Regions from separate parts of the Bacillus sp. es.036 genome, predicted to be linked through region 2. Evidence: riboswitches for the same ligand, from Rfam matches in the RefSeq annotation. Region 2 holds a riboswitch; each other region holds the start of a gene.
What was found. Region 2 has a riboswitch for cyclic di-GMP ahead of ATG70_RS01895 (HD-GYP domain-containing protein). Riboswitches for the same ligand answer to the same signal wherever they lie in the genome.

Region 1 (10,222 bases), 3.0 Mb from region 2:
GGCATCAGGGAAGTCCATCCCATTTGCCACAACCGCTTTATCAGGACTACCACCAAGGCTTGCCTGAATATTAGCAGCTGTTTCAAATCGATCTTCTCCATATATCCGTTTTACTTTTAAATCCAGTCCTTCTAACTGATAAGCGATAAATTTCGGCACCGCCGAAGTCCCGCCTAGAATAATAGCTTTCTTCGCACCAAGGCGCTTAATTTCGTTAATCACAGACTTATCAAGTCCCTTTTCGCGCGTTAAAAGAATCGGCGCATCGACTTTATACGCGAGCGGTGCCCCAGCTAGCGCATCTGCAAAGTTATCGCCTCTTGCAATAACGACCGTATCCGCTTTTTCCCAACCCGCTTTTGAGATCTCAACCGCGGTCGCATAGCGATCATCTCCAAACAACCGCAAAGGCTCTTTCGCCTCCGCTTCCCCAGCATCCGAAGTCACTTTCCACGTATATTTCTTCGTATTCTTTCCAATTGCGCCACCATCGTTGTTAAAGATTGCGGTTTTATTTTCTTCTGATGGTTCAATCGTGATCGGTATTTCATTCTCGCCATTTTCAAGCGTTACTTCATGCGTAAATGTCATATCCTCATTTACCGCCACTTTTTCACCATTGATCGTCAGGTTACCTTCTTTAATCGCATTACCTTTAAACGTAACCGTGTCACCTTCCACAACCGCACCATTTTCAGGAGACGTCACGACAACCGGCATGTCGATCCAGCGAAGAATTTCATCCTGTACGACCATTTTATTGCTGCCCTGGTTCGTTACCGTTACTTTAAGGTCTGTGCCTTCCGCTCCGTAACCATAGTAGCTCACGTCATCGTCTGACTTATCGTTACGTGTATGATCGGCAAGTCCCTCTTGTTCCCAAGATTCCCCTTTTACATATTTGTACGTTAAAATCGTCCCTTCTGGGAAAGACTTTTGGATCTCCCAGTCTGGTGATACCGCTCCATTACGAGACATTTCCCATGCGCTTGTACTCCAGCCATTTTGATCACCTGGCATCGTTACTTTCGCGCTAAGCGGTGTATCGTCCGGCGCATGAACTTTAAACGTGACGTCAACCATGACAATATCTGGCGTAACCTTTACTTCATTTGAAGCCTTTTGATTTCCAGCTTGATCATACGCCACAATCCGATATGTGTACGTTTTTCCGTTCTGTACAGCAAAATCGGTGTAAGTAGTCGTCTCTGCATTTTCGATGAGCTCAAGTGTTTCACCATTACGCTCCACCGCTAAAAGATAAGCACCGTCAGCTCCATCAAGCTTCCAATTTAACGTTACTTGACCGGATTCTTTTAGTGGCTCCTCTAATTTCACCGCATCAGCCGGCGCTTTCGTATCATCTTCATTTTGCGTAAATGTCACTTCTTCGGTGTTCGTTGTTTTCCACGTTGCACCACGATCGGTTGAAAAAGCAAGTCGATAAGTATACGTTCCTTTTTCGATCGGACGGAAATCAGCTTTAAATTTATTAAATGCTCCATCCTGTCCCGTATAAATCGCCTTCGACTCCTGCCAATCACCGTCACCCTGCTTCACTTGAAGCTTTCCAACTAAGCCTTGTGCAAGGTCCGTTTCTGTAGCGCCGTCGATTTTCACACCCGCTTCAATCGCAAACGTATTTGCTAAATCGAGCACCTGGTCTAGGGTCGCGGTTACAGAAGAAATCTCAAATTTTCCTTCTTTCCACTCAATGTGTGGAATCGTTGGTTCCGTCGTTTCTACCTTAACGGATTCATTTCCATCTTCATCTACTGCCGTTATGGCAAAATAGTAGGCCTGGCCGTTTGTTAATCCGTCGACGGTCAGGTCATTGCCTTCTGTCACATCTACTTCTTCATACATCGCTCCTTGAAGCGTTGAGCGATACACTTTGTACTTCGCTGCGTCCCCTGTCCATGAAAGAGTTGCACTTCCTTCTCCAGTAGCGACTGTTAAATCAGTTGGTGCTTTCGGAAGTTCAAAATTCTGTCCTTGATCGGCAATTAGCATGCGACCAGTCATCGCAGGAATTGTGACAGATACTTTACCGTCTTTGACCGATACGCTGTAATCGTTCGCAAGTCCATCAGTAAAAGAGATTTTATTTTTTACAACATCTTTTACATCTAGATCGATCGTCTCTACTTTCGTGCCGCGGTTCACTGCGATGATTGCTGCACCGTCTTCATTCGTACGCGCGAATGCATAAACATCGCCATCTGCATGTAGCGTTGTGAGCTTTCCATATGCAAGAAGATCTGCATTTTCAGTACGGATTGCTCCTGCAGCTTGATAGTGCTCGATCAGGTCTGTATTTTCATCACCCCATGGGTACGTGCGGCGGTCATCCGGATCTTTAGAACCCGTTACGCCAGCTTCATCGCCATAATAAATCGTCGGAGCACCAGGGTAGCCCATTTGCAGCACGGCAGCTAGCTTTAGACGCTGCACGCCAAGCTCATGATCGTAATTCGGATCAAATTCTGCTCGCTCATACGTATCCGTTCCGCCGCCAAGAACGTAGATGGCACGCGGCGTATCGTGAGAACCCATTAAGTTCATAAGCGCATGAAACGCTTCAGCAGGATAATCTTCCTGTACCGCCATCAGCTGCTCATTTGCACTCGCTGCATTTCCGCTTTTCAAGAAATTGAGAATGGCGCCTTCAAACCGATAATTCATCACGGAATCATATTGATCGCCAAGGAAGTATTTCGAAGCATCATCCCATATTTCACCGAGAATAAGCGGCTCTTCCCCTTCTTTTAACGTTGCGCCAGCACCGGCCATCTCTTCAGACTTTAATTCATCACGGAACTCTCGCCAGAATTCCATATCCACTTCATTCGCTACATCAAGGCGCCAGCCGGACGCGCCATTTGTTAACCATGATTTGGAGGCAGAATCTTTGTCGTACATAATGTAGTCCGCAAATTTTTCATTATTTAACTCGCTGTCGTAATCAACGGCATCGCCTTCAATGCTTTTGATTTCAGGAAGGGAATCGTAGCCCCACCATGCCTGGTAATCGTAACGTTCATTCCCATTTTCATCCGTTACTTTTTCATTTTTAAAATTAAACCAGTTGTGGAAACCGTATTCGTCATTAAACGTTTGTCCCTCATCCTCCAGCTGTTTACGCGCTTCTGCTTTCGCCTCTTCTTCACTCATGCCGTCTTCATTCATCAGGTCATAAATGCGAGACCAGTATTCGTAAGCACCAACTACCTCATATTTCCCGTAGCGGTCAAAATAGATGGAGTCATCGCCAACGTGATTAAACACGCCGTCCATAATAAGATGCATGTCACGTTTTTCGAGTTCATCCGTAAACGCTTTAAATTCTTCCGGTGTGCCAAACATCGGATCGACCGCTTTCCAATCTGTTGCATCATATTTGTGGTTTGATGCTGCCTTAGCGATTGGATTTAAATAGATCGTATTAACACCGAGTGATTGGATGTAATCGAGCTTTTGCTGAATTCCTTTAATGTCGCCACCAAAGAAATCATTGCTCCAAATCCCATCACCATCGTAGTTGGCACTATCCGAAAGCCTTGGATTATCCGGTAGCTCTCCCCAATCCTGATCTTCAATTGGCTCAGGACCACGCGCCGTTTCCTTTGCATCGTCATTGCCTTCATTTCCATTGTAGAATCGATCAGGGAAAATTTGATACACAACAGCTTCCTTCATCCAGTCTGGCGTTTTATATCCTGGATCAAAGACCGTTAATTGGTAGAGTTCTGCATTCGCATCCACTGCTTTTCCTGCTTCACCCTGCTTCGTATCTTCTCCGTATTCCGCTTTAGCTGAACCATCGCGAACGATAAATTTATAGCCGTAGAGGCCTTTTTCTTCAGGCGTTACTGTCGCTTCCCAGTAATCTTTCCCGTCAGAAGTAGCGGCTTTTTCCATAGCAATCAATTTACTTGTACCTGTATTTTGATTTTTAATAGAAAGATCGGCTTTTGTTAAATCATCTTTCTTTGCTGCTAGACGTAGTGTTACGGTCTTTCCTTCTTGCACGGCACCAAATGGAGAGCGAAATGCTTCTTCCCACGAGTTATGTAGAAGACTTTCCTTCGAAATGGCGCCATCTGATCCTTCCGCTATATAATCTGTGCTTACTTCTTTTGTTTCTGTATTAAAAAAGAACGTAACGTCTGACTTTTCAATCACGTTTAACGTTGCATTATCTGCAGGGTAATCTTCTCCCCATGTATCTCCAAGCACGACTTTATACTCATAGTTTCCTTTAGGAACACTTGTCGAAAAGGAATAAATGTTATCATAATCGTCATCAGAGAACAGTGCAGTGGACTGTTCAGGACTCCATTCAGCCCCTGCATCAATCGCAGGTTGGATCGAACCAACAAGTCGTGGTTGTTTATCTATCGTCACCGGCGTATAGGTCGTTGAGTTCGCAATGGCGTGCGTTCCATCATGATAATAAAACGTCACTTTCGTTTTTTCATCTAGCGTTAGTTTCAGATTATTCGCACCATCTCCATAGCTTTCTCCCCACGATTGGTTGATTGCTACTTTATACTCATAAGTCCCAGCTGGGAGCTCACCAGAGAATTCATAAAACCCTTCTCCTTTTGCTTCCATCTTTGTTTCCTCAGACGCTGGATCCCATTCACCCGCAGCTCCAAGCTCTTCCTGCAAATCACCGACAAGGGTAACAATCCGTTCATCTGTCGTCTCACCAATTGTAAACGTACTGTTATCGCTACCATTCGGATTTAAAGGATCTTTCATCCATTCATCCCCTACGATAAATTTGTACTGATGAAGTCCATCGGATAAATCATCTACCGTTAACTTCCAGACACCCTCTACCTTCTCGAGCGGTAGCGCTCCTTCCTGCCAATTTGTGAAATCACCGGCTACAAGAACCGATTCCTCGCTCCCATCTCCTTCGAAAATAAACGTTGCAGACGTTCCATCAATAATAGGACTACTAGCTGCCTTCACTGTTCCTGGAATAGCCCCAGCAAGCAGTTGTATAACAAGAATAATGACGAGTGACAGTGAAAGTTTTCTTCGATTACCCCTTTTCATCCTTTTCCCCCTTAACGAAAATGTGAAACCGTTTGCACAAAACGATAAAAACAAGGAAATCGCTTGTCTTTAAAAATAAACCAACGATTCCATCATTTAGCAAACGCTTTCACTCTTTATTTTGTCACAGGTTTTAAAAGGAATCAACTATTTTTAGAATATTGTTTCATTTCTCATATAGTTCAATTGGCAGACCGTCTGGATCTGCGAAAAAGGTAAAGCGCTTGTTTGTGAGCTCATCCACTCTTGTGTTTTCAAGTGATGAAACGCCTTTTTCCTTAAGGTGTTGCACCGCCTCATCAAGATCCGTTACTTCAAACGCCACGTGCCTTAAACCTCTCGCTTCAGGGTAACTCGGTCTCTCAGGGGCGTTCGGAAAAGAAAACAATTCAATTTGAGTATGTTCCCCTACAGCTAAATCGAGTTTGTACGAATTTCGTTCTTTTCGATACGTTTCTTCGATAACTGTTAATCCCAGGGTATTCGTATAAAATTCTTTGGATCGTTCATAATCTGAGCAAATAACAGCCACATGATGGACTTTTGTAAACATTTTCATCACCTCTGTTCCACGATAGTCCCGAGATGCTCTAACGTCAATAAGAAAACCTGACTCAACGCCAGGTTTTTCTTTTATAATAGCGATTCTGCTCCATCTACAAACATCGCTGTGCCTGTCACATGACTGGATGCTTCCGAAGCTAAAAAGTAAACCACATCCGCTACTTGCTCTGAAGAGCCTGGCTTTTGCTCAAGAGGATGACTTCCTTCAGGATATTCGACAGGGATTTCGATGTCTTCCACACTTTCTTTTTTATCGGTATTCTGATCAATGTTTGTTTCAATCGCACCAGGACAAATCGCGTTAACGCGAATGCGATACTGAGCCAGTTCAAGCGCAGCCATTTTCATAAAAGCCACTTGTCCTGCTTTGGACGTACTGTAGGCAGACATGCCGAAGTTTGAGAAGGTGCGATTCCCATTGATGGAGCTTGTGATAACGATACTCCCACCGCTTTCTTTCATATAAGGAATCACATGCTTTACCATTAAAAACGTACTTCGCAAGTTTGTTTCAATCGTTTGATCCCACTCCTCTACCTTCATTTCTTCAATTGGATTGAGCGTTCCGTTAATCCCGGCATTATTGAAAAGAATATCAATGCGTCCCCATTCGCTCACAACTTGCTTTAATCCGTATGTAACCCGTTCTTCGTCGGAAACGTCCACATCAAGTACTAATGCTTCACCCCCGTCATTAATAATTTCTTCCTTCACTTGTTCTGCACGACTTTCTTTTAAATCAAATAAACAAACGCGAATCCCTTCTTTCGCCATTCGCTTAGCTGTCGCTTCTCCAATGCCAGAACCTCCACCTGTAATCACTGCCACCTTGTTCATGTTCATAACCTCCTTTTTTCTGCTATTCCCGCTGCTACGTTTTTTTAGACCGTTTTTTGAAAATAAAAAGAGACCTGCATAGGCCTCTTATTGCTGATCTTCCGTTTCATCATTCGGCTGCTTCTCGGCGTCGTCCATATCGCCTTCCTCCATGTTGCCATCTTCATCTTGATCGCCTTCTTGGTTCCCATCCTGATTCATCGTATCGTCATCTTCTTCATCAATTGTTCCATCGTCTTCATTCACATTCTCTTCATCCTCAGGCGTATTCTCCTGCATTTCTGGATCTTCAACGGGACCTTCTTCTTCATTTGCATTGGAGCATGCTGCAATGTTCAACGCAAGTAAACAAGTAACTAGTGATAGCATCCACTTTTTCAAAATAACTCCTCCTTGTAGCCGTAATAGTGGTATTTTTGCCATCTCTTTGAAAAATATGTATCCATGAAACCACCGTCTGCAGATGAGGATAAATTAAGCCGCTTTTTTACAAAAATAGTCATAAATAATTGTTATTTTTTACAATTTTCTACACCTTTCGTAGGTTAAATGTCCTATGATGAAAGAAGTTATTTTCGTTAGCATTCGTTAATCGTACAACGTATCCTCCAGAAAAGGGCAACTATTTTTGAAAAAAAGTAGACGCAAAGTAAACAGATCTAAGGAAGTTGTTATTGGAGCTTCTACGATGGCTGAACTACCTGGAATGAATTGAAGGAGGAGTTACATGGGCGTACATACGGAGGAAAAACTTGATGAAGAATGGGTTGCACTAATCATTGAAGCGAAAGAACTTGGCATGGATATTAACGAAATTAAATCATTTCTTCATCAAAATGGAAAGTAACTTTAACGAAAGCGGCATTGCATTATGCCGCTTTCGTTCTATTTACGGAACAAAAACATACTGGTATAATTAAGAATAGAAAGAATTTTGTCGAAGAATCGGAGGGTTGAACGTGATCGGGGAAGAAGTTAAAAAATATCGTTTACGCAAAGGATTATCACTTTCAGAATTAGCAGAACGCGCCAACGTCGCGAAATCGTATTTAAGTTCCATTGAACGAAATATACAATCTAATCCCTCTATTCAATTTTTAGATAAAATATCGAATGTTTTGGACGTTTCAGTCGAAGTACTTCTTCAAGGGGATGATCCGATTCACCAAAATGAATTAGACGCTGAATGGAAGAAGTTAGTGAAAGAAGCGATGGAATCAGGTGTAAGTAAAGATCAATTCAAGGAATTTCTTGAATTTAATAAATGGCGCGCAAAGCAGGGGCCTCATCAATAAAGTGTCACGCAAGAGCCGACACCTTTTGGTAGGCTCTTATTTCATTTTTAAATAAGGTCACGCAAGCACAAATCTAGCGAGTAAACCGGGGAAGCTTAATTAAACCTTATGGTCCTTTTCCCATCACTCATCATGAGGCGAAATGGTTTGGTTTTTAATAATTTTACTTAGTTCCTCATACATCTTTTGTTCATCCTCAACCAGTCCCTTGATGTCCTGATCTTTATATTCGAGACTGTGAATTTTCTCTAGAATAAAAGGCAGATCACAGTTTCCTTTATACTCATCGTTAATGTAGAGCTTGGCGATTTGTTCATCAACCGCAATCACTTTGATTCTTTTCCCTAGTATATAGGATACAAACGTCCCCTCACCTAACTTAATCACCATCATTCCTCCTTACTTTTTTGAGGAATTGATTAAAAACCGCTTCACTTCCTCCTTAGACAAACCTATATTTCTTGCGATTGACATAAGGGTCACCCAATCCTGATCCAATTTTTCGTCAGTATACGTTCTCATTCCCCATCCCCCTTATCAAATTCAGCAATAACCGACACTAATAAAGAACCTTTTGTTCTTTATTTAGAATGTACATCTAATATAGTCTTATTTTGGAAGATTAAAAAGAGTGAAAATTCTTTATTTTTAGCTGTATTTTTGGATAAACTTTCTATTTTCTAACAAATCCTCTACTATTCTTAATTTTTCACAATTTTATATTTCTTCCTATCGTTTATTTTTAAAATCTATGACTTTTGTTCTGTTTACAGAACAAACTGTTCTTGATAAAATTAACTCATTAAATAATGATAAAGTCGAGGTAAAGGGATGATCGGTGAAAAAATTAAACTTTATCGAAATAGAATGGGATTGTCTTTGACAGAATTAGCGAAGCGGGCAGGGGTAGCAAAGTCTTATTTAAGTTCCATCGAGCGAAATCAACAAGCAAATCCTTCTATTCAATTTCTTGAAAAAATCGCAGCGGAACTTAAAGTGCCGATTGAGGTATTCATTCTTGAAGAAGATCATGAGGAACCTGCGCTTGATACGGAATGGAAAGAATTGATCGAAGAGGCTATGCGCTCTGGCATTACAAAAGAAGACTTTGCGGATTATTTAGAGTTTAAAAAGTGGCAATTGCATCACGGAAAAAGCGAGCCGGAAAAATAGAAACTCCTGTCCAAGAAGGACAGGAGAGAAAGTTCTTATTCAGCAGAGTTCTCGGAGTTCTCGTTAGCTGCGGGCTCTTCGGTGTTATTTCCATTGTTCATAGAGTTGTTGCCGTTCTCTGAATCATTTTCACCGCTGTTACACGCTGTGATTAACATAACAGCTACTAACGAAGTTGCAATTTTGAGCATGAATTTCTTGTTATTCATTTCCAAAATTCCTCCCTGAACTCGATAAATTTTTACCGCTATTGAACGGTTGAGTAAATCATATCAGGTCAAAAAGGGAAAATGTTGAAATTTACATAGTCTCTATTATGGTTTTACAATCCGGATAAGTGCTTAACATCCCCTCAATAATTCCGTTCTGGTTCTAAAAAACAATCCTACTTTCTTGTGTCAAAATACTGACTCAAGAAGGAAGGATTCGTTCTTTCATGGTTACTTCAGGGCAAACATAATTTCAGCTTCAGCAGCAACTTCACCATCAACAGTGGCTGTTGCTTTTCCTTTACCAATCGGTCCTTTAATGCGGATAATTTCCACTTCAAGACGAAGCTGATCCCCTGGTTTCACTTGTCTTTTAAAACGGCATTTATCAATGCCTGTAAAGAAAGCAAGCTTCCCCTGGTTTTCTTCTTTCTTAAGCATCGCCACTGCCCCTACTTGAGCAAGTGCTTCTACAATCAAGACACCTGGCATAACCGGGTAGTCCGGGAAATGGCCATTAAAGAATTCTTCATTTGCTGTCACGTTCTTAATACCGACCGCGCGTACTTCTTCTTCTACTTCAAGAATTCGATCAACAAGAAGGAAAGGGTAGCGATGCGGGATAATCTTTTTAATTTCCTGACTATCTAACATATCTTATTCTCCTATCTGTTACTCTTCTTTTTTAACAATATCACTGATCTTCACCCAGGTGCTCTTTTTAAACACATCGCCAGGACTACCATCACCAATTACACCGTAACCGATCATCGCGCCTGCAAGAAGGGATGCCATGAGCAAGAGGGCAACGAGAAGAAGGCGTAGCCAGATGGGGATTAACCGCACCTTTGGCTTACGCTCTTGCTCGTCGTGATTCTTATTCGTTTGTGCGGCCTCTTTATTAAGAATGACTTTTTCTTCAGAAGCCTGGTTCACCTTTTCATGGTTGTTCGCCATTATGATTACACCCTTACGAATAGTTTCGGTTCTAATTTAGATTAATTTTTTCTTAGCAATCTTGTCAATATGTTCAAGCATAAGGCCTGTCCCTTTTGCCACACAGCTCATTGGCTC
Region 2 (10,222 bases):
AGTTGTAGGGGATCGCTTATCTGATATAAACGCAGCGAAAGACAATGGATTCGTTTCCATCGGCTGTCATTTTGATTTTGCAAAAGAAGAGGAATTCGATCAGGCAGACCGAGTGATTCACAATTTAAACGAGCTTACAATGGTATTGACCGAGTTAAATCTAGCGGGGATTAAAGGATAATGTTAGAAAGACAAAAGGACGTTCATCTTTATTAAAGTTGACGTCTTTTTATTTAACAGTGATATTTCCTAGCTTCTTTAATGCAAGCGATCATCCCGTTTATCAATAAACAGTGAACCATCCTTTTGTAATTCTGCATAAAACACGTCTGAAACGGATTGAATCCCCTTTGCCTGAACTTGTTGAAGTAGCCATCCTTCATCCACATTCATTTCGTTTAAGGATTTCCGATTTAGTTGACCGTCCTCAATCAAGGGTGCAGAGATGGGATAGATCTTTTGCGCTTTTGAAGTAATACCTTGATCTCCTTTCGTTACCGGTTGCTTGTTATCTTTCTTTAAGACGGATAACGTTCCATCGGTTTCAAAAATGGCATAGTCGACGTCTTTCAGAGAAAAGACGTTCTTTTTTCGAAGTAAGAGGTTTAGAGAATCAAGGTCGAGTCGAAGTTTACGTAGCTCGTTCTCCATAATTTTTCCATTACGAACAACGATTTTTGGACTTCCTTTAACTCCTAATCTCATTGTTTTTGATTTTAAATCCGCATATCCCATAAGAATAGTAAATAGGGTCCAGGCAACAAGAGCAATCATCCCATTTCTCACGCTTAACGAAGAGTCAATGGCAAGAGAAGCGCCTAACGTTCCAAGGGCGATGGCTGATACAAAATTAAAAAAGGTCATCTGCGAAATTTCTTTTCTTCCCATGATTCTTGTTAATAACAGTAATGTGATAAATGAAAGAGAGAGTCGTATGAGTAATGTAGTCAGTGCCATGATTTGTACTCCTTTCAATTGCATTCAATAGCTGTTTTTAGAGTGTGTTAATTTCAAGTATGTATTCAGGCTTTAAAAATGAAACTTATTTCGATACGTTTTCGTAGAGAGGTTACCTAGATAAAAAACATTTTATGTAAAATCGCGAAGGGAAAGGTGTTTGGATGCTGTTCTGAATCCCGCTAATGGTAGTAATAGGATTCAGATGAACCAACGTTTGAAAGGAGTACGCTATTGGAGACTTTTTGGGTCACCGTTATATTGGTCCTGTCTACTTTCGGGCTGGGTCTCTACTATTTGAAAAAAGCTTTACGTAAGTGGCTTAAGGTTGAAAAGAAAAGCATGTTTTCTTATAACCATGTGAACGATACACATCGAAAACTGGATTGGACGATTCGGATTAGTTTCATGTTGCTATTGATCAGTGGTTTATTTATTAATATAGAGCGTATTCCTTTAGAACCGCTCTGGTATCTTCAGACTCACATCATCATGTTTGGATTTATCATTGTAACGGAAACAGTAAGAGCGATTATGGAGAAGCGGTATGCAGAGAATAAAAATGACTATCTTTTTACGCTTTTTCAACTTGGAGTGATCGTTGTTTTCTTACTTTCATTGTTTCTAACTAACTTCTTTTGGCTCTTGTGAATGGTGCAAAATGCTCTCGGTTCAGCTTTGTGAAATAGCCGAAAAGCATGCGAGAAAAGGAGGATTCAATATGGATGTCGGTTTATTCATCATCGGGGTCGCTCTCTTAATCGTTTCTTATTTGGTGGGGGTGAAGAAACAAACGTGGTTATTGGCAGGATTTAATGAAAAGATGGTGAAAAATAAATCCCTATTAGGCACGTTTGTCGGCTTGCTATTTTTTGTTCCGTTAGGTTTACTTACGATCATCCTTAGCGTAGTCGATTTTGCTAATGAAGGGACGATCATCGTAGTAGCAATGGTGATTTTGTTTGGAATTGTTGCGGTTTTGATTAATCGAAAGTTACTTGAATCATAGGTTGTAGAATACCCGCTTAGATTTCATTTAGCGAAAGAGAAATCAGGAGGAGAATTTAATGATCACAGGAAGATGTCAACTTCGGTTATTTTCGGAAACGGATAAGCAACATGTTAAAATGCTGTATAAAAGTGAAGAAGTTCGAAAGTATTTAGGTGGAACAGTTGATGATGAAACATTTCAACAAGGATTTAACAGCATGATGCACTCCCGAAATCGCTCTTCTTATTGGACCGTTTTTCTAAAGGAGTCACAGGATTTTATCGGTATCGTTTTTCTAGATACGTATCATGATGGGGTGAAAACAGAAGTAGGGTATCAATTTTTGCCAGAGTTTTGGGGCCAAGGGTATGCGAAGGAAGTCGTAACCTACGTGATGGAGTATGGATTTAGCGAATTAAATTTAGATGAGATCGTGGCAGAGACGCAAACGCGGAATACGTCATCTTGTCGTCTGTTACAAAAAGTAGGGATGACATGTGTGGGACAGCTCGAACGATTTGGGGAAGAGCAGTCGATGTTTCAACTTTGTCGTGTATGAAAGGTTCAATGATTACCTTAAGGGGAAGGGAGGACTAGAGAACAAAATAAAAAGGAGAAAGGCGGCTAAATCGTGTACTGGTTCATAGCCCTTTTTGATGAACAGACAGAAGCACAGGTGAAAGGAATATGGAAGGAGCTTAAGGAACAATCTCTCTCCTATTATATTGATGAAGTGAAAGACGGTAGACCACACATCACGCTCGCAAGTTATGAGCAGTTAGATAAGGAAGAATACATAAGAAAAATCGATGCCTTTTATGAAGAGGTGGAGAAGGTGGAGCTTACGTTTAATACGGTTAGTTCGTTCTTAAACTATGGAACAATCTTTTTAGCGCCTACCGTAACGGAAAATTTACTTTCCCTTCATTCCGCTCATAATCGTCATTTTGAAGACTTTAATGGGAGTGCCAATTCGTTATATTTACCAGGTAAATGGATTCCTCATTGCACGGTAGCAAATCAGCTCGAGTCTGATGATTTAGCTCGTGTGTTTCAATATTGTTTTTCAGAAGTTAAACCCATCTTTGGCAAAATTGAAGCAGTCGCTTTGATTGAATTAAAAGAAGAGGATGAGGAAGGCATGGATGCGCCCATTGTCTATACAAAGCATCTTAAATAATGAGATAAAAAAGGATATCCCACTGACTTTCAGGAGGGATATCCTTTCTTTTAAAATTCTTCGTAAGTAGCCGGATCTTGATTATTGATCCGACCATCAGGGCGTGATAATTCCGCCATCATAGCCATTTCAGTTTCATTTAATTCGAAATCGAAAATGGTTAAATTCTCACGCTGGCGTTCTGGGGAGGAAGACTTAGGAATCGGAATTGATCCTAATTGGTAATGCCAGCGTAAAATAATCTGCGAGACGGACTTGTTATGCTGGTTCGCGATTTGCGAAATCGTTTCATTTTCTAAAATGTCATTCACTCGAGCGAGTGGACTCCAGGATTCTGTTTTAATGTTGTTTTGTTCGTGCCATCTTCTTTGCTCTTCTTGATTGAAGAAGGGATGCAATTCGATTTGATTGATGCTCGGTTTTACTCCCGTTTCATTTTCCAATTGTTCTAAGTGCTCAGGGAGAAAGTTGCATACGCCAATCGAGCGAATCAAGCCCCATTTTTTTGCATCAATTAAAGCTTGCCACGCTTCTACAAAATGACCTTGTTTCGGGTTTGGCCAGTGGATGAGGTACAAATCATAGTAATCTAAATTGGCGCGATAAAGTGATTCTTGAATAGCGGTGACCGCTTTTTCATATTCCTGGTAGCGACCTGGTAGTTTCGATGTGATGCGCAATTCGTTTCTTGGTACCGTGCTACGACGAATGGCTTCACCCACCGTTCCTTCATTCTCATAATTATACGCGGTATCAATGAGGCGGTAGCCAACATCAATGGCACTCGTGATGCCAGTTGCACCATGATTTCCGTTTAATTTGTAAGTTCCAAATCCAATCGCAGGTAAAGTAAGGCCATCATTCAACGTGATTTCTGGAATTGATTCCTTCATCCAAACTCATTCCTTTCTGGAGTACATTCTTTAAACTAGTACCTCGTTCTAGAAAATGTAAACTTATGTAAGCGTGATCAATTCATTTTCAAAGAAAATAATTGGGAATGGTTTATCACACCATAAAAGAGCTTACGGAAATGCGAGTAAGCTCTTTTAAGTTACGGCGACCTACCGAACCATTCTCGCTTTTTCATAACAATCCATATGTGCATCAGGAGGAGTTAGCCCCCTGCGATAAATTTCAGAAGTTAACATTTCGATAAACGCTTGATCAAGTTGAAGCTTATACGCATCACAATAGGCAATGAACAGCTCCTGATTTGTAAGAAACATCATTCTGATGACCTCCCTCATTTGTTGTTGTGGCTGAAACGATAAAGGATGTGCTCCTTTTCATTTTTGATGGGGTACATAATCAAAATAATGAAGCAGAATATTTTTCCCCTTTAATCGCTTTTCCATATAGGCAACAAACAAGAAAGTGCATCGAGCATCATACAGGTTTCGATGTTCCTTAAGCTCATGGATGGCGTCTTGATCTGATCGCTTTGCCCGATAAGGTCGGTCCATAGTCATAGCGGTATAGCTATCAATCACACGAAGGAGATTTACTGCAAACGGCAGCTGTTCCTTCAACATGTGATCTGGATATCCTGATCCGTCATTATTTTCGTGATGATGCAAGACCAAGGAAGGCTCGAAATCAATTTCTGGATAGTCACATAAAAGCTCTATGCCAAGTTCTGGATGTTGTTCCAGCTCCCTTTTCTCAGAAAGAGTGAGTGGTCTATTCTGTTGAAGAATCTCTTTTGGAACAAGTAGCATTCCTATGTCGTGTAAAAGAACGGACTGAAGGATGATCGGCTTCAATAGGGAGTGAAGATTGTAGTGCAAGCAAAAATCAATATAATAACTTGTGGATTGAACGGAGTGATGAAAGGAAGATGGATCGTGATGACGGAGAAGTTCCATCAATTGCAGTGATTGATAAGAAAATAAATGAGCGTGCCCGTGCAATGTACACTTTTTCATGTTCATTCTCCTTTTAAGGAGCCGGTTGCACTACTTGCTCCCTATCATTCAAGTGCCCAGGCTAAAATGATAGTTCATCGCATTCTCTTTTTTAGTGTTGTGTTTCTGTGAAATTAAGGGAACTCAAATTCCTTATCTAATCAATACCATAAAAAGGCGTGTTTGTTAATAGTTTTATGCACGGTTTTATACGTAGGGTTAAAGCAACTGAGCGTCAGGTAGAAAGCCAAGTCTACTTTAAAGGGACCATTAATCCTATTGGGCAACAATGAAATAAAACAGTAGGATCTTCCAAATAAATTATACTCTTTTTCCCAATACAAAATTATCCATTTTCGAGATATGATGTTAGTATACTTATTTGGTGAAAATCAGATGAGAAGAATACATATCGAGGAGGAGTAGAATGAAGAAGCTCGCAAAATTCGCAACAATTTCATTTGTCTCAGTTGGATTATTAGCTGGAGCAGCACAGGTAAGTACCCCTACAGTTGAAGCAAAAGGACCTGTAGTCAATGCGCCAGCTGGATGTTTTGGACCGGTTTATTATACGGTGAAATATGGTGACACTCTATCAGAAATTGCCTCTAAATATGGTTTAACTACGAACTACCTTGCTTCACTGAACAATATTTCAAACCCGAACCAAATCTACGTTGGACAAAGATTAAAAGCCTATAACTGCAATTAGATCGTGAAACAGAGCTTACTGAGGTTTATCCTTAAGCTCTGTTTTTCTTATTGTGCTAATGATTAACAAAAGTAATGGAATTCCAAATACAAAGAAATAGCTGGCAGTGGCATGAAAGTTTGAAAGGGTTTCAATTGTGAACATATCATGAGGAACAAGAGAAATAGCCAATATGAGAAAGGTCGTTATGATAATTGGCCACGTTGCTCTCTTTCGTTTTGTAAGCGTCTTAACCCCCTCAGAAGAAATGTATAAATATGATCCAAAAGAGGTTAAGACGGATACGGTCCAAATTGATAGAAACAGCAGATCAATCCGATCAACGATTAGAAAAGAGATTCCTTTTAACATATAAACGGTAGGATCTTGAATCGTTTCAAACTGCCTTGGGCTAAAATACACATATGTTGAAATCGTAATTAGGCAGTAAAAGCACGTCACCGCAACGTTGGAGAGCGTTAAACTAACGAGTGCTTCTTTTCCTTTGTTTTGTAAATAAGGAAAAACAAATAAAGCCATCTCAAAACCAATCATGGAAAAGAACCCTTCGGGTGTGGCTTTTAGGATCGGACTTAAGCCGTTCTCAGCAATGGGAAGGATGTAACGGATATCGGAGTACCTTAATGCGACTAGAATCATTACAACGAGAGGGACAACTAAGATCGTGACGAATTGATTGAATCGACCGAGCACTTTTACTCTCCCAGAGACAAGATAGGCGCCTGAGATTGATAGAAGAGAAAGGATTACGATTGAAGGAGTTCGAGGCAGAATCCAAGTGTTAATACTTACTTGAAATAGTTGGAGCACGAGGATTGCCGTTAATCCTGCAAATAAAATGTAACCGATCGAAATCATTGTGCCGATCAATCGTCCCATGATTTTTGGTGCATACTCATAGAGCGATAAGGTAGAAAATCGTTTACTTAAAGAATACAGAACGAAGATAACGACTTGAAAGCCTACTCCAGCCATTATGATCGAGATCCAGCCATCGTTTCCAGCTGTGGAATGGAGTGTTCCAGGTAAGGAGAGTATACCTACTCCTACTTGGGTTTGGAAAATGATAAAGAGAAATTGAACTGAATTAATTTGCTTGCTCGTTTTCATCTCCACTGCCATCTCCGATCATTCCGCGGTTATTACTACTATCTCCAGCTTATTAAAAAAAATGTGATGAGTAGAAAAGGATGCTTTCACGTTTATTTAAAAATATCCCATAATATAGAAAATGATGGATTGAGATCTGTGAGACCAGGGTATTAAATAGGAGATTTTAACTCGTGAAGGGGGAAGGGTAGTGGAAGAAACGGTGATGAAGTTCTACGAATCAAAAAGAAAATTACTCTTATTAATGGTCGGATGCTTGTTGTTCGTAGGGGCGGGTGGGTATTTTTCTTATACTTTATTTCAAGCAGGTAGCTTTTTGTTTGCATTCATTATGCTACTTTGTGGTGGTTTTTTCCTGTTTATTCTCACAATGTATGCTAAAAAAATCGCTACAGGTCACCCCCATGTAACCCTAACTCCCGAGGATTTGGAGCTATATGTGCTCCCAACAGATAAAATAAACATTCGATGGGAAGACATTGAAGCGTTTATCCCGTATCGCATGCATAGCAATTCGTTTATAGGGCTTGTGTTGAAAGATGAAGAACGCTATGCAAAGTTAATGCCAAATAAGATGAAAAAGCTATCTAGAATGAATGTAAGAATGGGCTATCCCCAATATAATATTGTCCTTTCTCATTTAAAGCAAAAGAAACTGCTTATTGAAGAATTGGAAAAGCGAATCGTTGAAACGCATCCAAATCAACAGAGTTTTAAGAAGGACGTATCGCTTAAATAAAGGACCCACATTTGCCTTTTTTCTAGAGCTCATTATGCCTTTTCTGACATCCTAATAAAAAGATTGGTGATTAGCTTGGCGGCGTAAACGACAAATAAGTAGGCCGCTAAAAGGACGAACCAATTTGTATACAGTTCAAAAAGATTGAGTCCTATTAAAAGCGGTTTAAAGATAAATGTAAACGCAATGGCAGAAAGCGTACCATATAGCCAGTAGTTTTTCTCCTTATTTAAGCACCATTGATAAAGCAAGATAAAATAAACGGGTATGAAGGCAGCATCGATGCCAATGCTTGCTGGGAGTTGAGGAATGGCGATGTATGGGTAATCCCACCATGATTTTCTGACCCCTAATGCGTCCAAGTAGGAAGCAAGGATATGAACAGAAAAGCCAAAAAAGCCAAGGAGAAAGATATTCTTACGATCGATCAGGAAATACAACACGATAAGAGGTACGATTAGCATAGCGAGTATAGTCCAAAACTGCCACGTGCTATAGTCGGAGAACTGATGCCAGTAATTTATGGTTGCATCTTCCAGTTCTTTTTTTAATGAAAGAATGTGTTCAAATTGCTGTTGTCGATCCATTTAAATACCTCCCTTAATGGGTAGTATTCATCGATTGTTGAAACGATATTACAAATCGGGAAACTTTTGATAAGTTAAGTGAAAGATGATCCTACTAAAAGGAAAGTCGACCATCAGTGACGAATTCAATAAGCGACTTTACTATCCTAAATGAGGTGATGAGTTGGTTCGAACGGCAAAGCAAGTGTTTGTTAACTTACCGGTAAAGAACTTGGATAAGTCGATTCATTTTTTCACAGAGCTTGGTTTTCAATTTAATCCACAATTTACAGATGAGAATGCCACGTGTATGGTCATCAATGAAAATACGTTTGTGATGCTGCTCGTTGAAGAGTTCTTTCAAACATTCACTCAGAAGGGGCTAGTAAATGCGAAGTTATCAACGGAAGTGATTATGGCGATATCAGCTGAAAGCAATGATGAGGTTGATGAGATTGTGAAGCAAGCACTAGCCTCCGGGGGAAGTCCTTCAAATGAAGCCATTGATCATGGTTTCATGTATGCCTGGAGCTTCCAGGATCTAGATGGTCATCTGTGGGAAGTGATGCATATGCAGGAAGGTTCAGTGGAGTAGGATAGAACATATAAAAAAAAGGCCCCATCCTACTACCAAAGTGGATGGGGCCTTTTATACGATTAGTCTGCTACAACAAACTCAAAGTTTCCTTCAAATTTAACATCTCTACCTAGCAAGAAACCGCCAGTCTCAATGGCTGCATTATACGTCATGCCGTATGCTTCACGGTTAACTTTACCAGAAACGTCAAAACCAGCGACAGTGCTACCATCGAGCGGGCTTTTCGATGTTCCATTATATTCAACGGTGAACGTTTCTTCTTTTGTCACGCCTTTAATGGTAAAGTTGCCAGTTACATCATATTCTTCGTCTGATTTCTTTTTGATCGACTTGCTTTCGAATACCATGTTCGGGTATTGATCGGCTTCAAAGAAATCACCAGAGCGAAGGTGGCCGTCACGGTCTTCGTTACCTGTATCAATTGATTTTACAGAGATGGTTACTTTAATGTTTGCAGCTGTAAGGTCATTAAGATCGCCATTGAAATCAACGTCAAAGTCAGTGAATTCCCCTTTTGCTTTTGAAACCATCATATGTTTGATTTGAAAATCTAAGCTACTGTGAACCTTATCTAGTGTTAATGTTTTCATGAAAAATTCCTCCTCAAGGATTGGTGCTTTTTAGTATGAATTAAAGATATCTTATTTTTATCTTGAAGTCAAGATAATTTAATTCAAGATATTAAGTTCTGTCTTTTTAACTAGAAAAATGATTTGAAGACATCATGCGAAAGGCTTGTTTTCGTAAAATAGGATAGGCAAATGGGTGGAATTGAGGGTGATCCCGTTTACGAAAATGAAAGTCGTGTCATCATGGGGAGTAGAAGGGAAGAAAGGAGCTAGTTAAATGAAAAAATGGATGGTACTTGGATTAATCCTAAGTGTCATGTTTGTGCTTGCTGCTTGCGGTGGCGAGAATGAAGAAGGAACGATCGAAAATGAACCTGAGACAACAGGGGAGAAGCAAAGTGAAGAGCCGATGGAAACAATCACGGTAAGTATGAAGAACCAGGATGATGAAGAGATCGGAACTGCAGAACTGAAGGAGCACGATGGTGCTACAATGATCAGTCTTGATGTCAGTAATTTACCAGAAGGAGAGCACGGTTTTCATATTCATGAAAACGGCTCGTGTGAAGCGCCTGACTTTAAATCTGCTGGAGGGCATTATAATCCTGAAGACGTAGACCATGGTACGGAATCAGAAAATGGACCGCATGCAGGGGATATAGATGGAACGATTCAAACTGAGATTGTGAATGATAACGTAACACTAAATGCCGGAGAAGAGAACTCACTTCTAAAAGAAGGTGGAACAGCTCTAGTGATTCATGCGGGCGCAGATGATATGGAATCACAGCCGTCTGGAGATGCGGGCGATCGAATTGCGTGTGGTGTGATTGTTCAATAATAAAAGGGCAAACGGCTTTAAAAAACCGTTTGCCTTTTTTTAGTTTGCGACA
Region 3 (10,222 bases), on a different contig from region 2:
TTCCTTCCGTATATTCATCAAATGTTGTTAGAACTTGGTCTTCATGGACTTCTAAAACATCTGCAGCAGCGTCTTTTGGAAGATTTCCTTCAGTTGCCGTATCAAGGAAAGTGGAGAATTCATCAACAAATTCATCGACTTCTTTCTCAGCTTCTTTTCGAAGTTCTGCATCATCTTCTGTTGCCGCTTTTACGAAATCAGTAGAATAATCATTGTGCCCTCTAAAAATGTCATCAAATTGTTGCGCGGCTTCATCGCCATAAACAGATGCGATCGCTGGAGTCATATCAGCTGCGTTTTGATCGAGTGCTTCTGTCACTTCTTCAGCATCCTCAGTGCCATCATACGATTTCGTCATCGACGTAACAGCTAGTACAAAATGTTCGGATAAGAGTTGATCAAGTGTGGCTCGTAGATCGGCAGCTGGTGTGCTTACTGTTGGTTCTGGGTCAGCTGCACCTGCAACTGTTGGAAACAATAGGGTTAGCCCTAGAGCCGGAACCATTAATTTTTTAAATGCTTTTTTCATGTTCATTTTTTCTTCACGCTCCTCGTTTTTTTTCCGTTAATTTTGATTACATACAGCTAACGAGGTGAAAAAGAGTTTGGATCATTTTAAGAACTATTTTTTTAGAAAAGATCATATTTTTAAATTTTCCAAAAATAACTTGGTAGATAAACTGCACTTATGGTAGTATTAAACTTCTGTCTCAGTTAAAGACAAATCTCAGAAGGAGGTAACTGATCTTGGATCATAAAAATCAAAGTGCCTATCGAAAAGAGAAGCAGCAACTCGATCAAATTGCTGCCGAGATTACAAAACAACAAAAAACATTGGAAGGGTATCCCCGGTATTCAGGTGATAATGTAACCGAACAGGCTCTTGAAAGCATTCGTGAAGAAAATCGTCAATCACTTGCTATCGCTGCTAAAGAACCGTATTTTGCGAGAATGGATTTTCAAGAAGATGAGAAGTCATCACGCGCCTACTACATTGGGAAGGTTGGCGTAGCAGATGGTGATTCACAGGATTCTCTAGTCATTGATTGGCGAGCGCCTGTTGCAAGTATGTTCTATGCCTTTACTGGTCCAGAAGAAGATGTTTATTATTTGTCTCCAGATGGCGTGATTGAAGGGAATATCGAACTAAAAAGAAACATTGTGATTCGAGATAAAGAACTTCAGCGAGTGGTGGACACTTATGTAGAAGGAAGCGATGATTTAAGTGGATCAGATGAGTTTCTACTCTATCGCCTCAGTGAAAATAAAGACAATCGCCTTCGCGACATTGTTTCTACAATACAAGCAAAACAAAATGATATTATTCGTGCAGAACGATCGACACCCTTAATCATTCAAGGTGCAGCAGGAAGCGGTAAAACAACAGTTGCCTTGCATCGGTTAGCTTACTTGTTGTACGAGTATCGAGATACGATACAAGCAGGAAGAATGATTATTTTTGCACCGAACCGTATGTTTCTTGACTATATTTCTGGTGTTCTTCCTGAGTTAGGGGTAGGAGGAATTCAACAATCGACTTTTACTGATTGGACATTAAGCATGATTGAGGAAAAAGTGAAATTAGATGCTACAGAAGACGACCTTCAAAAATGGTTCGCGAGAGAGCGGCCAGATATGAACTTAGCTGGGGGAAGGGTGAAAGGATCGATTCTTTTCAAAGACTGGATCGACAAAGCCCTATTCTTTTATAGCCAATCCGTAGGACCAGAAGGAGACTTCATTCCATTTGAAGGAAGTAAGCTGCCTGAAGTTAAAATTCAGCAGTGGCTAGAAGATCTCTCCGCATATCCTGTTGGACGAAAGCGTGATATGATCATGAATCGCTTTAAGGTCTGGATCAAAGATGAGATTAAGTCAATTGATGGGAGTCATTTACAAAAAGAGTATCGTAAAGTTGCGAATACACAGCTAAACCTATATTTTAAAAGATGGCCGAAGCAAACAGCGCTTTCTTTTTATAAGGAATTGTTTCAGGCAAATCCTCCAGAGTATGTTCCTAAAACAAAACGAACGCAACTATTAGATGAAGGAATAATATCAGGAACATCTAAGCTATTAAAAAAGAAGAAAGTATCCCCATCTGACCTTGCTCCTCTTCTCTATATTCAATTTAAATTAAACGGCGTGCATAAAGACGATGTTTTTCAACACATTGTGATAGATGAGGCGCAGGACTTTTCCCCTTTTCAATTAGCTTTATTGATGGCAGTGAATCGATCGCAATCGTTTACGATTCTAGGCGATCTAGCTCAGGGTATTCATGCCTATAAAGGGATTCATCAATGGCAGGAATTCAAAGACCTCTTTCAGAAAAACGAGCTGTATATCGAATTAGAACAAAGCTATCGCTCTACATTAGAAATTATTGAATTTGCAAATGAAATTATTGCGCATGCTAACATACCTGTTCAACCTGCAGTCCCTGTATTTCGTAGTGGAGAGAGTGTTACCGTTCGTAAAATAGAGAAAGAAAGTTTATTCGATCGCTTGTTTGACACAGCTCAGGAAATGAAAAGTCGAGGGATGAAAACGATTGCCATTGTTGGAAGAACTGAAGAAGAATGTGAGCAGTTGTATCAAAAGTTTGCTAAGGAGAAAGATGTCAATCTTCTTACAAAAGAAGATCGCTCATATGAAGGCGACATTTCCATAGTACCGATCTATCTAACAAAGGGTTTAGAATTCGATGGGGTTATCATAGCAAATGCGAATGAAGGAAATTACGGATCCAATGTGGAAGATGCAAAACTATTATATGTGGGTTGTACGCGAGCATTGCACGAGCTCAAACTGTTTTATACAGAGGTTCCTTCAACGTTGTTACCAAGTTAATCAAACGTTTGTTTAAGAAATAAGAGGCGGCATTCTTGAAGAATTAGCTGCACAGTATGATTTAATATGCGATAAAATTTAGCTAAACTCTCACGATCTCTCTACCGATAATAAAAGTAGTTGGAAGATAAAACTGAAAAAGGCATACCTATTGAAAAGTAGGGAGGCAAAGTTTTGGGGCTGCCCGCCATGTTGCGAATGGTTGCCAGACTGCCAGGGGTTGAGCTCTGGGTTCAGAAAAAAGGAGAGCATACATGTGAAAAAGGTACCTGTTGCTGTTGTTATTCTCTTTTTTGTACTGAGCGATTTTGTACAATCTATTGTATTGCCCGATGGGAGAGCTGAGGCGATCGAAATGGACAAATCCCTTGCTACATGGATTTGGAACACAAGGGACATTGAAACAAAACCTGAAGAAATCCTTCAATTTATGGAAAAACAACAAGTTAGTGATGCGTATTTACAAATCAACCGATCCATTATAGCATCCTCATATCACACATTTATCGAACGAGCGACTGCTAGAGGGATACGTGTCCATGCGCTTGATGGAGCACCAAACTGGGCTACGCTTAAAGGTGCTACATATCAAGCGAATTTATTTAATTGGTTGAAAGCATATCAGGCCACTGCATCAGAGCTCCAAAAATTTAGCGGTGTTCACCTAGATATTGAGCCATATCTCCATTCTGGATGGACAAACAACTATCAGAATACAATCGCTTTTTATCAGGATCGATTAACAGATGGAAAAGCACGAGCCAAAGAGCTCGGTCTATCATTTGGAGTAGACACACCGTTCTGGTTTGATGAACAAACGTATCAAAATCGATATGGAAAAGGGAATTTGGCTGAATGGATTATTCAAATAGCTGATGTGACGACATTGATGGCTTATCGAGATCGTGCTGATGGAGGGAATGGGATTATTGCGCTTGTTCGTAATGAAATAGCATTCGCTGAACAGTATGATAAAAAAATTTCTATCGGTGTAGAGACGGGAGAAACGTCAGAAGCTTCCTACATTACATTTTTTGAAGAAGGAGAAGCCAAAATGACTGAAGAGCTTCTCATAGTGAAAACAGCGTATGAAAATTCAACAGCTGTAGAAGGTTTTTCTATTCATTATCTCGATAGTTGGATGGCGTTAAAACCATAGGAAAGTGAAAACCCCCGGGAATTGTCCGGGGGTTTTTCTATTTATTATGACAAAATTTCTTTTACACGACCAACTTGTCCATCTTCAAGACGTACCTTAATACCGTGTGGGTGAGTTGGAGACTTTGTTAAAATATCTTTCACAATTCCACGTGTTGTTTTACCTGATCGCTGATCTTGTTTCAAGACGATATCAACGGTTTTCCCAGGTGCTATATTACTCCGATTCTGTCCGTTCATGTTTACCCTCTTCCTCTGTCGTTTTGTGCCGATGCTCCTCTGGCAACGGATCGACAGTATGTTTGACGCTGTATCCTTTTGATACAGCTATTCCAAAAGCAGCGGCAATGACAATTGTCATAATGATTACAACGATAATTGTAACAATAATAACCATTCCCGAACTCCTTTCCGTGATGTCTGATTTCACTTTACCATGATTTGCTCGGTTAAGATAGAACAGGCACTAACCATATAAGTGACACTATCTATCATCTAACTAGGACTCAGGTCTTATGCAAAGATATAGCTCTAGCTCATTATGAAAGCTAATGCAAGAAAGTAGAATAAAAATATGAAAGGAGGCGATTATGATGAAGAAAGCAGGTTTGTTATTAGTAGGGGTTATTGCTGCAGTTGTCTTACTATCGAACCTTGGATCGTTAGTAGGAATGATCATCAGCCTCGGTATCTTATACGTAGCTGCTAAGAAATTCCTTCAAACGGATTCAACATCAGGAAAGGTCATTTGGGGAATCATAGGGTTCATTGCTTTAAGCACGGCTGTAGCAAATATGCCAGCGATTCTTGGGCTTGTAGCAATCTACATCCTCTATGTTATTTATAAGAAGTGGGATGAACAAGATAAAGAAGAATCCGATGATCCGTTCACCAATTTTGAGAAGCAGTGGGATGAACTTAAACGAAACTAATAAAGGGGAGAAAATATTATGGCGAAATTACTTACACGCATCAAAAATTCGATCGAAGCTGATTTTCATAGTATTCTTGATCAAAAAGAACAAAAAAATCCAATTTCAATGTTAAATCACTATCTAAGAATGTGTGAACGGGAAGTGGAAAAGGCAGGGAAACTGGTTGAGCGACAATCAACGCTATTAGGTGAGTTTAGAAGAGAACTTGATAAGGCAAGACGAAATGCAGAGAAGCGTGCAGGACAAGCTGTGCTAGCTAGTGAAGCTGGTGAAACAGATTTGTACGAGTTTGCTAAACAGGAGCAGGTTCAGTACGAAGAACGAGCAGATCGGTTATCGGAATCAATGGATAAAGCAGGACTTGAACTTAAACGACTCGAACAAAAACATGAGAAGATGAAACATAAGCTAAAAGATATGTCGCTTAAACGAATGGAATTAATGGGTAAAGAGAATAGCATAAGAGCCCATCACAAAATGGACGTGATTCTTGAAGAGAGTCATCTTAACGAACCATTTAATCGATTTGATGAGATGGAGACGTATATTGATCATTTAGAGAAAAAGGTGAATCGAGATTACTATGTTTCGAGCATGGACGTTCGATTTCACGATTTAGAAAAAAAGTAAAAACGCAAGAAACTCATTAAAATCTTAAAAGAAATAATGGTATTCTAAAAGAGGCGCTTGCGCCTTTTTTAGTGATGAGTCGGATCAGACGGAAGCAAGGAGGTACACCGATGTGGAAGAATTTAAATAGTGACACGGTTAAAGGGCTTTTAATTATTGGAGTCATTCTAATACTGCTAGAAGTTTCTTTAAATGGTGGCCTTCTATTCTTATTAATTGTATCCGGTGTATTGATTTATATGGGAAGGAAACGTTTGCCACGAACTTCCGGAAAGGTATTTCTGGGAGGGGGTATTTTCTTTTTTGTTACGACGGTAATGAATATGGTCGTCGTAAAGTTTTTTCTTCTTGTATTGTTAGTATACCTTGGGTTTCAACTCTATCAGTCAAAACAAAAACCTAAAAAAATCTGTCCTGTTTTAGAAAAACCTGCACATGTGAAAGAAGGTCTTGTTCATCAGGAGCCGATTTTTCAAAATAGATGGGTTGGAAAACAAAGGACACATGAACATGTGTATGAATGGAACGATGTGAACATCCAGGCTGGTTTTGGAGAAACAGTCATTGATTTAAGCTATACTGTTCTTCCGAAAGGCGAATCAATAATTATGATTCGTAACATTGTGGGCAACATCCAGGTGCTTGTGCCGTATGAACTTGAAGTAAGTATTCAACATTCATCTATGTTCGGATCATCCACAATCTTCCATCATGAAGAGCCAGGTATGTTTAATAAAGTGCTTTCTTACAAAACGAATGGCTATGAGGAAGCTTCTGAGAAAGTGAAGCTTGTAACCTCCATGTTTGCAGGGGATTTAGAGGTGAAGCGCGTATGAATGTGATACAGCGTCATATGTTCATTGGTGCGTTGCTCTCTCTATTGCTGCTTTTCCTCTTCACTGTCGCTTACTTATCCGTCTATCCAATCGCCTCCTTCTCTCTATTGTTTGAAAAGGATTTAATGGATTTACCGTTTGGGTTAATTGTTCCAATTATTACAATTATACTTGGAGGAGTTGCTGGAGGAATATCAGGATTTTACGTTAGTAAAGAGCTTCAATATGTGGCTGATACGCTTCAAGAACTTGATAAAGGACGCACGATACATAATAAAAACAGCACAGTTCTAAATGGCGTTTTTGAACAGATTAGCAAGCTGCAAAATCGGATAAATGAGCAGGTGAGATTAGCTCAAAAGCTAGCGAATGAAAAAGCAGAAGATCATGAGAAGCGTGTCCAACAAGTTGTGTCAGAAGAGCGCAATCGTCTTGCGAGAGAACTACACGACTCAGTTAGCCAACAGCTTTTCGCTGCTTCAATGCTCATGAGTACCATCACAGAGAAGCGTGAGGAAGCAGATGATTTAGAAACAAAGCATCTTAAAATGGTTGAGGAAACCATTCATCAATCTCAGTTAGAAATGCGCGCCCTTTTGCTTCATCTTAGACCAGCCGCTTTAAAGGACCGTTCCCTTGAAGAAGGAATAAAGGAACTTCTAACCGAATTGTCACAAAAGGTTCCAATTAATGTGAGTTGGAAACTTGAAACTCTCGAACTAGAGAAAGGTGTGGAAGACCACCTTTTTCGTATTTTACAAGAATGTGTTTCCAACACGTTGCGACATGCGAAAGCATCAACACTTGATGTTCTTCTTATTCGGCGTGAGGGGCGAACAATTTTAAGAATTGTTGATGATGGTATCGGATTTAAGATGGATGAGAAGAAAGCTACCTCATATGGTCTACAAAATATGCATGAACGAGCATTAGAAATTGGAGGCGTTCTTAAGTTAGTCAGCTTGCCACAAAAGGGGACAAGACTAGAGGTGAGCGTACCAAACGTTGGAGGGGAACGAAATGATTAAGGTGTTGTTTGTTGATGATCATGAAATGGTGCGAATCGGGGTATCGTCTTATTTGTCAGCTCAAGCAGATATTACCGTTGTTGGAGAAGCAGACAATGGAAAGAAAGGTGTAGAACTGGCTCTTTCACTTCGGCCTGATATTATTCTCATGGACCTTGTAATGGAAGAGATGGATGGTATTGAAGCAACGAAGCACATTATTGAAGAGTGGCCTGAAGCAAAGATTATTATTGTCACAAGCTTCATTGATGATGAGAAAGTGTATCCGGCACTTGAAGCTGGGGCTACAAGTTACATGCTAAAAACATCAAAAGCTGTGGAAATTGCGAATGCCGTTCGAAAAACTTATCATGGAGAATCTGTGCTTGAACCTGAAGTGACTGGGAAGATGATGTCACGCATGCGTAGCCGGGTTCAAACGCTACCTCATGAAGAGTTAACGGAAAGAGAAATGGAAATACTCTTATTAATGGCTCAGGGTAAAGCAAACCAAACAATCGCAGATGAATGTTTTATTGCTCTTAAAACCGTGAAAGTTCATGTAAGTAATATCCTTGGTAAACTTGAGGTCCAGGATCGAACTCAGGCTGTTATTTACGCATTTAAACACAACCTTGTGAACTGATGAAAAGAAACAAACCACCAGCACCGAAAATTAAGAAAATTCTTGTATATCACTGTCGAAATAAGTTGATATCATAGTACTAAAAGCCTATTTATCTATTGTAACCGCTTCAATTAAAAATCTTAGGTTTAGGTTGTTTACAAAGCATTAAATCCCTATTATAATCCCGATTGTGCTTACGAAACGAAAACAAAACAACGGGAGGGATAATAGATGCTTCATCACATCAAAACTTATCTGCTAATTACTTTGGGTGCGCTCGGTGTTGCTACCCACGTTCATTTCTTCCTATCTCCTAATAGTCTTGCAACAGGGGGAGTCAGTGGTTTGTCGATTCTGATGAACCATCTTGTCCCAAACCTGTCAGTCGGAATGTTTATGATTATTTTGAACGCAGTTCTTTTGTTAGTTGGAATTCTTTTTCTCGGACCTAAATTCGGTGTTAAAACGATCTATGCAAGCTTTGCGTTATCACTTGCTGTATGGGCATTTGAGCGCTTTATCCCAGTGACTGAGCCATTTAGTCAGGATATCTTAATTCAATTGATCATTGGACAGTGTATTGCTGCAGCTGGCATGGGACTTGTCTTTCATCAGAAAGCTTCTACTGGCGGTACGGATATCATTGCGATGATTCTCAATAAATTCTTCTCAATGGAAGTTGGGAAAGCCGTTCTGGTTTCAGACATTTCAATTGCCCTATTCTCAGTCGTCTTATTTGGACCTGAAATCGGAATGTATGCAATATTTGGTGTCATACTAAACGGCTTAGTGATTGATTATACGCTTCAAAGCTTTGAAGCAAAGAAAGAGATTGTAATCATTAGTAAAGAGAGTGAAGAAATTCGTTCCTTTATTGTTGAAGTAATTGGGAAAGGCGCTACAATTCACACAGCAAGAGGCGCATTTACTTCAGATGAAAAAGAAGTGATTACAACGATTCTTGGAAGAAAAGATCTTCTAAAACTGAAAAAGCACGTTGGTGCGGTTGATCAAAAAGCCTTTATAACTGTTCATAGTATGAAGGAAATTCTTGGTCAGGACTTTAAATCACTTGCTTAATTGATAAAAGCCTCGTTTCCTTTTGGAAACGAGGCTTTTATTTAGCGTTTATTTTTAATAGCATACACAATAGTGACGATGAAGATCAGTGCAGCAAGAAAGTAGGATGAAAAGACGACCAGCGGAACGTCTCCATTTTGATTTTTTACACCAATTCCAATAAAGGCCCATACAAATACGAGCGGATAAACCCAATCTTGCTCTTTCTTTAGGAAAGTAAGCGCCAATATTGTGGCGATAATTAATAGAAGGATAGTCCATAACGAATCAGATAAGCCGAAACCATCCCAGTCGATATAGGTTAGATAATAACTAATATTTGCGATTGTCGCTACGCTAATCCACCCAAGATATACGGAAAAAGGGAGTAAGTCAAAGAAGGATGCGTCTGCTGATTTTGCTTTCGTGTATAGTCTGATGAGAGTTAAGAGTAAAAGAAGCATAACAATAACAGATAGTCCGAAGAATTCATAATGCCATAGGAAAATCCATAGACTATTTAGGATGGAGCTTAATACAAATAGTCCGCTCGTTTCCTGATAGACTGGCAGATCGCGACGACTTTTAGGGAATTGGCGGATAACCCATATCCCTAATAAAAGATAAATTAGTCCCCAAATACTAAACACATAACCAGCAGGTGTAAACAATACATTTAGTCTATTTGAAATTTCTCCAGTCGTTTGTCCATTTAGTGGAAGTGCATTAGCTAGCCCGTTTACCGTTACGACGATCAAGTATGCAATAAGGTTAAGAAGAAATTTACCCATAAGAACCTCCTCGTTATAGTCTATAGTACATACTATTCCTTCTCGACATTAAAGATAACCGCCTTTTTATGAGCAAGAGCACATACAAAAACCTGCTCCAGGTAAGGAGCAGGTGAGTTTGTTTAGCGATTAGGAAGTGTAGCATATTCTGGATCTGCCACTTTAACAAGTTGTTTACCAAGGTTTTTACCTTCAAAAAGGCCAAGGAATGCATTTGGAACGTTTTCGAATCCTTCTACGATCGTTTCTTCGTATTTTAATTTGCCTTCTTGTAGCCATTTACCAAGTTGTTCAGCACCTTCATTAAAACGATCAGAATAGTCGC

Region 1: linked by a shared signal. The riboswitch ahead of ATG70_RS16560 (anti-repressor SinI family protein) and the one ahead of ATG70_RS01895 (HD-GYP domain-containing protein) in region 2 are both predicted to bind cyclic di-GMP.
Region 3: linked by a shared signal. The riboswitch ahead of ATG70_RS20275 (amidase) and the one ahead of ATG70_RS01895 (HD-GYP domain-containing protein) in region 2 are both predicted to bind cyclic di-GMP.

The regions. Positions count from the first base shown of each region.
Region 1 is NZ_PDIZ01000001.1:3,307,221-3,317,442, forward strand. It holds gene ATG70_RS16540 (alpha amylase N-terminal ig-like domain-containing protein) at 1-5,070, opposite strand, end outside; gene gloA2 (SMU1112c/YaeR family gloxylase I-like metalloprotein) at 5,237-5,629, opposite strand; gene ATG70_RS16550 (SDR family oxidoreductase) at 5,704-6,471, opposite strand; gene ATG70_RS16555 (hypothetical protein) at 6,559-6,852, opposite strand; cyclic di-GMP riboswitch class I at 7,079-7,176, shown strand; gene ATG70_RS16560 (anti-repressor SinI family protein) at 7,199-7,318, shown strand; gene ATG70_RS16565 (helix-turn-helix domain-containing protein) at 7,431-7,766, shown strand; gene ATG70_RS16570 (hypothetical protein) at 7,890-8,153, opposite strand; gene ATG70_RS16575 (anti-repressor SinI family protein) at 8,166-8,288, opposite strand; gene ATG70_RS16580 (helix-turn-helix domain-containing protein) at 8,598-8,939, shown strand; gene ATG70_RS22610 (hypothetical protein) at 8,975-9,148, opposite strand; gene fabZ (3-hydroxyacyl-ACP dehydratase FabZ) at 9,380-9,802, opposite strand; gene ATG70_RS16590 (DNA-directed RNA polymerase subunit beta) at 9,821-10,105, opposite strand; gene ATG70_RS16595 (rod shape-determining protein) at 10,142-10,222, opposite strand, start outside.
Region 2 is NZ_PDIZ01000001.1:351,460-361,681, forward strand. It holds gene ATG70_RS01855 (HAD family hydrolase) at 1-181, shown strand, start outside; gene ATG70_RS01860 (YetF domain-containing protein) at 259-957, opposite strand; gene ATG70_RS01865 (DUF4181 domain-containing protein) at 1,192-1,608, shown strand; gene ATG70_RS01870 (DUF3784 domain-containing protein) at 1,679-1,966, shown strand; gene ATG70_RS01875 (GNAT family N-acetyltransferase) at 2,025-2,507, shown strand; gene ATG70_RS01880 (2'-5' RNA ligase family protein) at 2,580-3,128, shown strand; gene ATG70_RS01885 (aldo/keto reductase) at 3,179-4,021, opposite strand; gene sda (sporulation histidine kinase inhibitor Sda) at 4,193-4,360, opposite strand; gene ATG70_RS01895 (HD-GYP domain-containing protein) at 4,418-5,056, opposite strand; cyclic di-GMP riboswitch class II at 5,067-5,150, opposite strand; gene ATG70_RS22895 (M23 family metallopeptidase) at 5,463-5,747, shown strand; gene ATG70_RS01905 (GerAB/ArcD/ProY family transporter) at 5,763-6,857, opposite strand; gene ATG70_RS01910 (STM3941 family protein) at 7,048-7,596, shown strand; gene ATG70_RS01915 (CBO0543 family protein) at 7,629-8,183, opposite strand; gene ATG70_RS01920 (VOC family protein) at 8,347-8,757, shown strand; gene ATG70_RS01925 (YceI family protein) at 8,820-9,350, opposite strand; gene ATG70_RS01930 (superoxide dismutase family protein) at 9,607-10,170, shown strand; gene ATG70_RS01935 (efflux RND transporter permease subunit) at 10,210-10,222, opposite strand, start outside.
Region 3 is NZ_PDIZ01000003.1:307,083-317,304, forward strand. It holds gene ATG70_RS20265 (copper amine oxidase) at 1-529, opposite strand, end outside; gene ATG70_RS20270 (HelD family protein) at 748-2,853, shown strand; cyclic di-GMP riboswitch class I at 2,985-3,071, shown strand; gene ATG70_RS20275 (amidase) at 3,110-4,012, shown strand; gene ATG70_RS20280 (YwbE family protein) at 4,057-4,251, opposite strand; gene ytzI (YtzI protein) at 4,229-4,408, opposite strand; gene ATG70_RS20290 (lmo0954 family membrane protein) at 4,605-4,943, shown strand; gene ATG70_RS20295 (PspA/IM30 family protein) at 4,962-5,576, shown strand; gene liaF (cell wall-active antibiotics response protein LiaF) at 5,687-6,412, shown strand; gene ATG70_RS20305 (sensor histidine kinase) at 6,409-7,440, shown strand; gene ATG70_RS20310 (response regulator) at 7,433-8,065, shown strand; gene ATG70_RS20315 (YitT family protein) at 8,279-9,127, shown strand; gene ATG70_RS20320 (TspO/MBR family protein) at 9,169-9,897, opposite strand; gene ATG70_RS20325 (NADP-dependent oxidoreductase) at 10,020-10,222, opposite strand, start outside.